Regions from separate parts of the Turicibacter faecis genome, predicted to be linked through region 1. Evidence: a T-box and tRNA genes for the amino acid it is inferred to sense, from the RefSeq annotation. Region 1 holds a T-box; the other holds one or more tRNA genes.
The links. The T-box of region 1 lies ahead of serS (serine--tRNA ligase). A T-box ahead of a tRNA ligase gene usually reads a tRNA of that ligase, here a tRNA-Ser.
Positions count from the first base shown of each region.

Region 1 (5,078 bases):
TCTATAATTGTCGCGTTTCCTACACTGCCGCTTGACAACACACAGATTTTCATTCTATCACCCGATTTCAACACATTTTTCTTAATGATTCATTTTAACATTTTTATTCCGTTTAATCTAGTCCTACGCTAAAAACATTCTTTTCCTCAAAAAAAGGAGCTTTCGCTCCTCCTTTAATCTCTATTTAATTACCTCAAGATTACGCATATATGGACGTAAAGCTTCCGGAATTACGATGCTTCCATCTGCTTGCTGATAATTTTCAATAATAGCGGCAACCGTACGACCAATTGCTAAACCTGAACCATTTAATGTATGAACAAATTCAGGTTTAGCCTTCGCATCGCGACGGAACTTGATGTTAGCGCGACGTGCTTGGAAATCTTCAAAATTTGAACAAGAAGAAATCTCTTTATACGCATGATAAGATGGCAACCAAACCTCAATATCATATGTTTTTGCTGCCGAGAATCCAATATCTCCTGTACATAACTCAATTACTCGATAAGGTAACCCTAATAATTGTAATACTTTCTCAGCATTAGCCGTTAAACTTTCTAACTCTTGATATGAATCTTCTGGCTTAACAAACTTCACTAATTCTACCTTATTAAATTGATGCTGACGAATAATTCCTCGTGTATCTCGTCCCGCTGATCCAGCCTCAGCACGGAAACATGGACTATAAGCTGTATATTTAATCGGTAACTGTTCACCATTTAGAATCTCATCGCGGTGTAAATTTGTAACCGGAACCTCTGCTGTTGGGATAAGGAAATAATCTGAATCTACTAGCTTAAACGCATCTTCTTCAAATTTAGGTAATTGTCCCGTCCCTGTCATACTCGCACGGTTCACAATAACCGGAGGTAAAATTTCCGTATATCCATGATCTCCCGTATGTAAATCTAACATAAAACTAATTAAGGCACGCTCTAAACGCGCTCCTAATCCTTTATAAACCGCAAAACGACTTCCCGTGATTTTCCCAGCACGTTCAAAATCAATAATATCTAACTCAGTAACTAAATCCCAGTGAGCTTTTGGTTCGAAATCAAAATGAGTTGGCTCTCCATATTTACGAATTTCTACGTTATCATTTTCATCTTTCCCAATAGCAATTGTTCCACATGGAACATTTGGGGTAATTAATAATAAATTTTTAATTTCTTCATCAATTTGACGTAATTTTTCATCTAATTCTTTAACTTTTTCACCAACACCATTCATTTGTGCAAGTAATTCAGACGCATCCTTTTTTTCACGTTTATATTGACCAATTAATTTTGATACCTCATTACGATTTGATTTTAATTGTTCAACCTCTAAAATAATATTTTTACGTTGCTCGTCTAATTCAGTGATTTTATTTAAATAACTGAAATCACCACCGCGTGTCCCTAAACGCTCAATCGTGCCTTGTAAATCTTCTCTTACTCGTTTTAAATCTAACATCGATATTCCTCCTATAAGCTCATTTGATTAGTTAGTTCAAACGCAAAAAAGTCCCGTCCCCTGACTTAGGGACGAGACTTAACCCGCGTTGCCACCCTAGTTGCTTATCAACAGATTCATAACAAATCATTTGATAAAACCACTTGTAAAGATAACGGTTAAACCGTGAATGAATACTAAATTTCTTCATTCCACTCCTAGGTTGATTCCTTATTACTTACTGTTCAGTTTCCACCGACCACTGACTCTCTAGGCAATAAAAGTAAAAAGTACTACTCCTAATCAATGCTTTTTTATTTAATTGTACTATAGCACTAAGACCTTTTTTTGTCAATATTAGTATATTAATTGTATTATATTATATACCTCTTTAACACAAATTATTTCTTTTTTACTATTCTGACTCTGGTTTATTGTCTAACTCTGCTCCTTCAGCAACCTTTTGGACTTCTTCACTAACTAGTTGTGACTCGTCAGACTCCTCATGTTCAACAATTGCAACACTAGACACTAATTGTTCATCAGTTAGTCGAATTAATTTTACCCCTTGTGTTGCACGGCCAGTTTGTGAAATTTGTTGAATTGGTGTTCGGATAATAACCCCTTTATTTGTTACAATTATTAGATCCTCATCCCCATTTACAGCCTTCATGGCCACTAATGTTCCGTTTTTATCCGTGATAGTTAACGTTTTAACACCTTTTCCACCACGTTTTGTTTTGCGATATTCTTTAATTGAAGTTCGTTTACCAAATCCGTTCTCTGTTACTACAAGAATTTCTTGGTCCGTTGTGACCATTTCCATTCCAATTGCAACTTCATCTTCCTCTAAGAAAATACCTCGAACACCAGCTGCTGTACGTCCCATTGGACGAACCTCAGTCTCATCAAACCAAACAGCTTTTCCACCACTAGAAGCAATAATAATATCATCTTGTCCAGATGTTTTTCTTACCCCGATAAGTTCATCGTCTTCCCTTAACGATAGGGCAATAAGACCATTCGTTCGGATATGTCCAAAGGCCGATAAAGTAGTACGTTTTACGACACCAAATCGTGTAGCAAAGAATAAAAATTCATCATCATTAAATTCTTTAACTGGGATAATTGCACTAATGTATTCATCCTGCGCGATTTCAATAATATTTACAATAGGTAATCCCTTAGCCGTACGCCCGTATTCCGGAATCGTATATGCCTTTTTCTGATAAACTTTTCCCTTACTTGTAAAGAACAGTAAATGATCGTGGGTAGATGTTGATAATAATTCTTTTACATAATCATCATCATGCGTCCCCATTCCTTGGACCCCTCGACCTCCACGATTTTGAGATCGATACGTTGATATCGGTTGACGTTTAATATATCCATTATTAGTCAAGGTGATAATAACTTGTTCCTCTGGAATTAGATCTTCATCTTCAATATCAAAATCAGAACCCCGAACAATCTGAGTGCGACGCTCATCACCATGTTTTTGCTTAACTTCAAGTAATTCTTCACGAATGATTGCATGAACACGTGATTCATTCGCCAAAATATCTTTTAAATCAGCAATTAAAACGACTAAATTTTGATATTCATCTTCTATTTTACCTCGTTCTAATCCTGTTAAACGGCGAAGGCGCATCTCTAAAATAGCTTTCCCTTGACGTTCCGATAAAGAGAATTCTGACATTAATGAATTTAACGCTTCTTCATCATTAGAAGAACCACGAATGATTGCAATAATTCGATCAATATGATCCAAAGCAATACGTAATCCTTCTAAAATATGAGCACGATCTTCGGCCTTATCCAAGTCGAATTTTGTACGACGAACAATAACTTCTACCTGATGTTTAATATATTCTGAAATAATCTCTTTTAGGTTCAATACTTTAGGCTGCCCATCGACTAAAGCTAACATATTAATACCGTAGGAAACCTGTAATTGAGTTAACTTAAATAAATTGTTTAACATCACCTGTGGATTAACATCTTTACGCAATTCAATAACAATACGTGTTCCTTCACGATTCGATTCATTTCGTAAATCCGTAATCCCATCTAAACGCTTTTCCTTAACTAACTCAGCAATTTTCTCAATTAAACGTTCACGATTAACCTGATAAGGAATTTCAGTTACTAAAATAGAATATTTGCCACCATGACCTTCAACGATTTCACATTGAGAACGAATCATAATTGATCCATTTCCTGTTTCGTAAGCTGAACGAATTCCTTTCGTACCTAAAATTAGCGCACCTGTAGGTAAATCAGGCCCCTTAATAAACTGCATCAAACCCAAAATATCAATTTCAGGATTGTCCATATAAGCTAAACAACCATCAATAACTTCCGATAGGTTATGAGGTGGAATATTCGTGGCCATACCGACTGCTATCCCGGTTGTCCCATTAACTAGTAGACTTGGAAACCTTGCCGGTAACACAACAGGTTCTTGTTCCTCACCATCAAAGTTAGGTTGGAAATCAATCGTATTTTTATTAATATCCCGCATCATTTCCATTGCTAATTTCGACATTCTCGCTTCAGTATAACGCATTGCGGCCGCTCCATCGCCATCAATCGAACCAAAGTTACCATGCCCATCAACTAAAGGATAACGATAACTAAAATCTTGTGCCATACGTACCATCGCATCATAAACAGATGAATCGCCGTGAGGATGGTACTTAGCGATAACATCCCCAACAATACGGGCAGACTTTTTATATGGTTTATCACTGTGCATTCCTAAGTCATTCATCGAATATAAAATTCGACGATGAACAGGTTTCAATCCATCACGAACATCTGGTAGAGCACGTGATACGATAACACTCATCGCATAATCAATAAAAGAGGTTCTCATTTCTTTAGCAATATTATGCGGTTTTACTTGGTCATATCCAGACATTTTCGTTCCTCCTGATACTATCTATTGCTTTGAATTAGAAATCTAAATTTGTCACATATTTTGCATTAGCATCGATAAATTCTCGACGAGGTTCAACACGATCACCCATTAAAATATCAAAAATTTCATCTGCTTCAACAGCATCTTCAAGAGTAACCTGTAATAATGTACGCACCTCTGGATCCATCGTCGTCTCCCATAACTGTTCAGCATTCATCTCTCCAAGACCTTTATAACGTTGGACATTTGGACGTGGCGTTGGTGACAATGTTTCCATAACCGCATCAAGCTCCTCAGGTGAATATACATACTCAATTCTTTTCCCTTGTGTAACCTTATAAAGTGGTGGTTGAGCAATATATACATACCCTTTTTCAACTAAAGGTCTCATATATCTATAAAAGAACGTTAATAATAGTGTTCGAATATGGGCTCCATCAACATCGGCATCGGTCATAATAACTACCTTATGATAACGGGCCTTTTCAATATCAAATTCATCCCCTACTCCAGTTCCGATGGCATGGATCATACTCTTAATCTCATTATTTGCATAAACTTTGTCGATTCTGGCTTTTTCAACGTTTAATACCTTTCCTCGTAGTGGCAAAATGGCCTGAAACTTATTATCTCGTCCCTGTTTTGCCGATCCACCCGCTGAATCTCCCTCGACTATAAATAACTCAGAAATTTGGGCATCGCGCGATTGACAATCGGCTAG
Region 1 is NZ_AP028127.1:2,386,571-2,391,648, forward strand. Features, by position in the region: gene AACH31_RS11595 (MBL fold metallo-hydrolase) at 1-53, opposite strand, end outside; gene serS (serine--tRNA ligase) at 181-1,455, opposite strand; T-box leader at 1,520-1,750, opposite strand; gene gyrA (DNA gyrase subunit A) at 1,850-4,357, opposite strand; gene gyrB (DNA topoisomerase (ATP-hydrolyzing) subunit B) at 4,392-5,078, opposite strand, start outside.

Region 2 (5,078 bases), 270 kb from region 1:
GAGGAAATTATTACTCGAAATTTTTTATTGAATGGACATCCGGATGTTATTTTAAATATCATCGATGCGTCTAATATTGAGCGTAATCTTTATTTAACAACACAACTGATGGAGTTAAACATTCCAGTCGTCATCTCTTTAAACATGATGGATTTGGTAAAAAAACAAGGGACTCAAATTAATATTTCAAAACTTATCCACACATTAGGGTGTCCTATTATTGAAACATCTGCGTTAAAACAAACAGGACTAACTGAGTTAATAGAGGCAATAGAAATAACAAAGATGCCACCTAAAATGCCTCTTTTTGATACAAATTTGGAATCTTCCCTAAAAGAAATTCAGAATGAATTAAAAAATATAACCGAAGAACCACTCCAACGATTTTACAGTATCAAATTATTTGAACGAGATGTTCATATGATGAAGCAGTTAGAATTATCCACAGATATTCATCAAAAAATTGAAACGATTATCTCAACACATGAATCTTCATTAGAGGATGACAGTGAAAGTATCCTAACGAATGCACGCTATGAATTTATTGAAAGTATCGTTCAAGAATGTGTTAAAAAAGCAAAAGATTCTCAACTAACCATTTCCCATAAAGTTGATTCTATTTTAACTAATCGATGGCTTGCATTTCCTATATTCGCTCTAATTATGTGGGGAATTTATTATATTTCGGTCACTTCCCTCGGTTCTATCGCCACCGATTGGATTAATGATGTTTTCTTCGGAGAGCTCGTTCAAGGAAACCTCTCTTACTTTTTAAAAAGTATCAATACTGCCGATTGGTTAATCGGTCTTATTGTCGATGGAATGGTTGGCGGAGTAGGCGCTGTTTTAGGCTTCGTCCCTCAAATTATAATTTTATTTCTCCTTATTTCTATTCTAGAAGACTGTGGATATATGGCCCGCGTTGCCTTTATTATGGATCGCCTTTTTAGAAAATTCGGGTTATCTGGAAAATCATTCATTCCTATGTTAATTGGATCAGGATGTAGCGTTCCTGCAATTATGGCGAGCCGTACGATTGAAAATGAAAAAGATCGCCGAATGACAATTATCTTAACCCCATTCATTCCTTGTGGGGCTAAGTTGCCTGTTTTCGCCCTTATCGCCGGGGCCTTTTTCCCAACGAAGTCTTGGATTGCTCCATCGATGTACTTTTTAGGAATAGCAATGATTATTTTCTCAGGAATCCTTTTAAAACAAACTCCTTTATTCAAAGGGAATCCAACTCCATTTCTGATGGAACTGCCACCTTATCACCTGCCAGCACTAAAAAATGTGTTGTTACATATGTGGGATCGAGCAAAAGGATTTATCTATAAAGCTGGGACTGTTATTTTTGTTGCCTCAGGTTTCGTTTGGTTCTTACAATCCTTTAACTGGTCATTCGAGATGGTTGATGCAAGAGATAGTATTTTAGCCTCTATCGGTCACGCAATTGCCCCTATTTTTGCTCCACTTGGATTTGGTAATTGGCAAGCAACAGTTGCAACAATGACAGGATTTTTAGCAAAAGAAAATGTAGTTGCTACCTTCGGAATTTTATTTGGCCTTGGTGATGCGATGACGGAAGAGTCGACTGAATTAATAAACAGTTTACCTACTCTTTTCACTCCCTTAAGCGCCTACTCATTTATGGCCTTTACACTCCTAGCCGCTCCATGTTTTGCTGCTATCGGCGCTATTAAACGAGAAATGATGTCGTGGAAATGGACATTAACAGCTATTTTATATCAGACTGGTCTAGCTTATGTTGTTTCATTCATTATTTATCAAGGGGGAATTTTCTTATTAAGACATCAAATTTCTTTAGCTACCTTAGTCATTTCCTTGATTTTACTCGTTATTTTCCTTTTAATTATTAAAAAGCTCATTCGTAATCAGACATCTGGTGGATGTGGTTGCGGATGCAACGGTTGCAAAAAGATATCAAATTGTCGTAAATAAACAAAAAGCCTTCTCCAGATTTCGAGAAGGCTTTTTGTTTCCTCTTTATAGACACGATCGATTTCTTTTTTTATAATAGGTGAATTTAAATAACAGATAGCCCATAAATGTTCCCAAAGTATTTAAAATCAAATCATCCACGTCTGCACTTCGATAGACATAACCTAAGGATAAACTTAATAAAAATTGAACCGCTTCAACACACAAGGACGTGAAGAATCCGCACCAAACAACAGATTGAACGCTCATTTTTTTACTCCAGATAATGGGGACGAGAAAGCCAAGGGGGATAAATAATAAAACATTTAAGAATAGATGCATCAGGGATAAAATTCCTATGTCACCCATTTCGTTAAACGAACGAAGGAGTGTGCTAAACGGAATGAAATTATGATACTGCTCCATCCCATATCGAATACTATCCTCAATTAATTCTCGCTGAATTGGAAATGGGAAAAATACAATTCCAATCAGCGCAATCACATAACAAACAAAAAGAGTTAACCGTGTTAGCTTTTGTCTTGAATAACTCTTATACTTCTTCGTCATGACAAGAAAGAATAAGTATCCTATCAATAAAATAATCGTTGGAAAAAATGCTGTAACCAAATAAATTTCCTCCCTATAACTAATTATAAACGACAACTTTACCTACCATTGACTCGATGCCTGATGTTTTCCATAAATCGTCAGTTTACCGTGCAAATTCCCCCTTATTGTATGGTCTAGCTCATTTTTCTAAACAAAAAACCTTCACAATTAATTGTGAAGGTTTTTTTACCCTACTACTAAGCGTTTATAGTTTGCGACAAAGAATAAAAAAAAATCACACACTTGTGTGAATTATTATCTTTTTATGGCGGAGGAAGAGGGATTCGAACCCCCGCGACGCTTTCACGCCCTGTCGGTTTTCAAGACCGATCCCTTCAGCCGGACTTGGGTATTCCTCCGTATCAACAATATTAATTATACATGCGTACAATCATATTGTCAACATTTTATCTAAACTTTTTTTATTATTTTAAATTTAATGTCGTTGGGCGATCTTTTACTTCATGGCAATGGCGACAACGAGGTTCATAAGCCTCTTTCGCACCTACTTGAATAATAGGATCAAAGTACGAAGCAGGTTTTCCATCGATTAATCGTTGTGATCTTGTCGCTGATGCCCCACATACACTACAAATTGAAGTTAATTTAGTAACAAACTCAGCCTTCGTTAATAAAGCTGGCATATTTCCAAACGGTTCCCCTCGGAAATCTTTATCTAATCCCGCTACAATGACACGAATTCCACGATCAGCTAAGTGTTCAATAACCTCCACAATATTTTCCCCGAAAAATTGAACCTCATCAATAGCAACAGCATAGGTATCTTCTTTAATATAATCAAAAATCTCAATTGGATGCTCAATCGCAATTGACGGCATTTTCAATCCACTATGTGAAACGACTTCATCATCACTATAACGATTATCAATAACTGGTTTAAATAAACAATATGAACGTCGCGCAAAGTCTAAACGCTTTAAACGACGGATTAACTCCTCAGTCTTTCCAGCATACATGCTACCACAAATGGCTTCTACCCAGCCTTCCTGTCTGATATCATACATTTTATCAAAACCACCTTTCATCTTCCTTTTAAAGCAACTTGTCCATTATATCAAACCTCGCCTTTAAGATTCAAGATGTCCCTTTAATTTTCAAATTATTTCCCGGGTATTAAAAAAGAGATAAAATCAACGAAGATTTTATCTCGTTCTCTTATAAACACGTTTTTTTTCCACGGATAGCGATGCGATTTAAGTGAGGAATTAAGGTCACCTCAGCCCCCATTGGTAAAGTGATCATTGGTCGACAATGGCCACTCGGTATATGATGAGCCACCGGCTTTTTATAATCTTTAAAGGTGCGCTCAAGTAATTGTTGTGTTTCTTCTTTATCATGAACGTTAAAGTCACCTAAAATAATCCCTTCTGCTTCCTCCAACTTCCCACTCTGGCTTAACTGCGTTAATAGCCGATCCACCGAATAGGTCGGTTCATCAACTTCCTCGATAAATAAAATTTTCCCTCGCGTTTCAATTTCATAGGGGGTCCCCAATGTCGTACAAATCATTGTTAAATTTCCACCCACTAGTGTCCCAGAAACAGGACGTAAGGTCTCATTGTAGTAAGGAACATCGATAATATCAAAAGTTGTCTCACCCATAATTGTTTCCAAACAGTGACAGGTTGTCAATTCGTCATTTAAAAGTAGGTCTTTAATCATCGGTCCGTGATAAGTCATGAGTTGGTGAGATTGATTAAAGAATAGATGTAAATACGTCACATCGCTATATCCGATAAATGGTTTTGGATAATTTTCAAATTTAAAGTCTTTAAAATACGGAACAATTCGGGCTGATCCGTAACCACCTCTCATACACAAAATAGCGTCAACTCCATCGTCAGCGAACATCATCATAATATCTTCAGCACGCTCCTTATCTGAATGGCCCGCCAAATAATTAATTCGCTCAAAGCAACTTGGAGTCACAATAACTTCAAACCCCATTCGTTGTAACAATTCTTCCCCCTGAAAAATAATGTCTGAATCAAGCGGCCCAGCTGGAGCCACAATCGCTATCGTTCCACCCTTTTTTAATGGTTTTGGTTCAATCATCTTTTCTCCCCCAATTATTAACTATGATAATAGATGAAGTGTCGCTAAAACCTGCAAACAAACCCCTACTTTGATTGCATCCTCATCAATATCAAATGTATTTTCATGTAACATCCCCTGGATTCCCTTTTGTGGATTTGCAGTTCCTAAATTATAAAAACACGATGGGACGGCCTCAGCAAAATAAGCAAAATCCTCGACACCTAGACTCGGATGTTCCATCATGATAACATTGTCGTCCCCTACGACCTGTTTAGCAACATGAGCAACTGCATCCGTGATTGCATGTGCATTAATAAGCGGTGCGTATCCTTCCTCTAAGTAAACATCAGCTATTCCTCCGAATGCCTCTGCGGTATGAATCGCAACTTCTGTCAAACGTTTTTTCATGAAGGCACGCGTCGTTTGATCAAGCGTTCTTAATGTCCCCCTAATTTTAACTTGATCAC
Region 2 is NZ_AP028127.1:2,114,242-2,119,319, forward strand. Features, by position in the region: gene feoB (ferrous iron transport protein B) at 1-1,962, shown strand, start outside; gene AACH31_RS10360 (VanZ family protein) at 2,008-2,571, opposite strand; tRNA gene AACH31_RS10365 (tRNA-Ser) at 2,820-2,912, opposite strand; gene AACH31_RS10370 (thymidine kinase) at 2,979-3,578, opposite strand; gene AACH31_RS10375 (S66 peptidase family protein) at 3,730-4,629, opposite strand; gene AACH31_RS10380 (M20 metallopeptidase family protein) at 4,651-5,078, opposite strand, start outside.
Region 2: it encodes a tRNA-Ser, which carries the amino acid that the T-box ahead of serS (serine--tRNA ligase) is inferred to sense. The anticodon was not compared.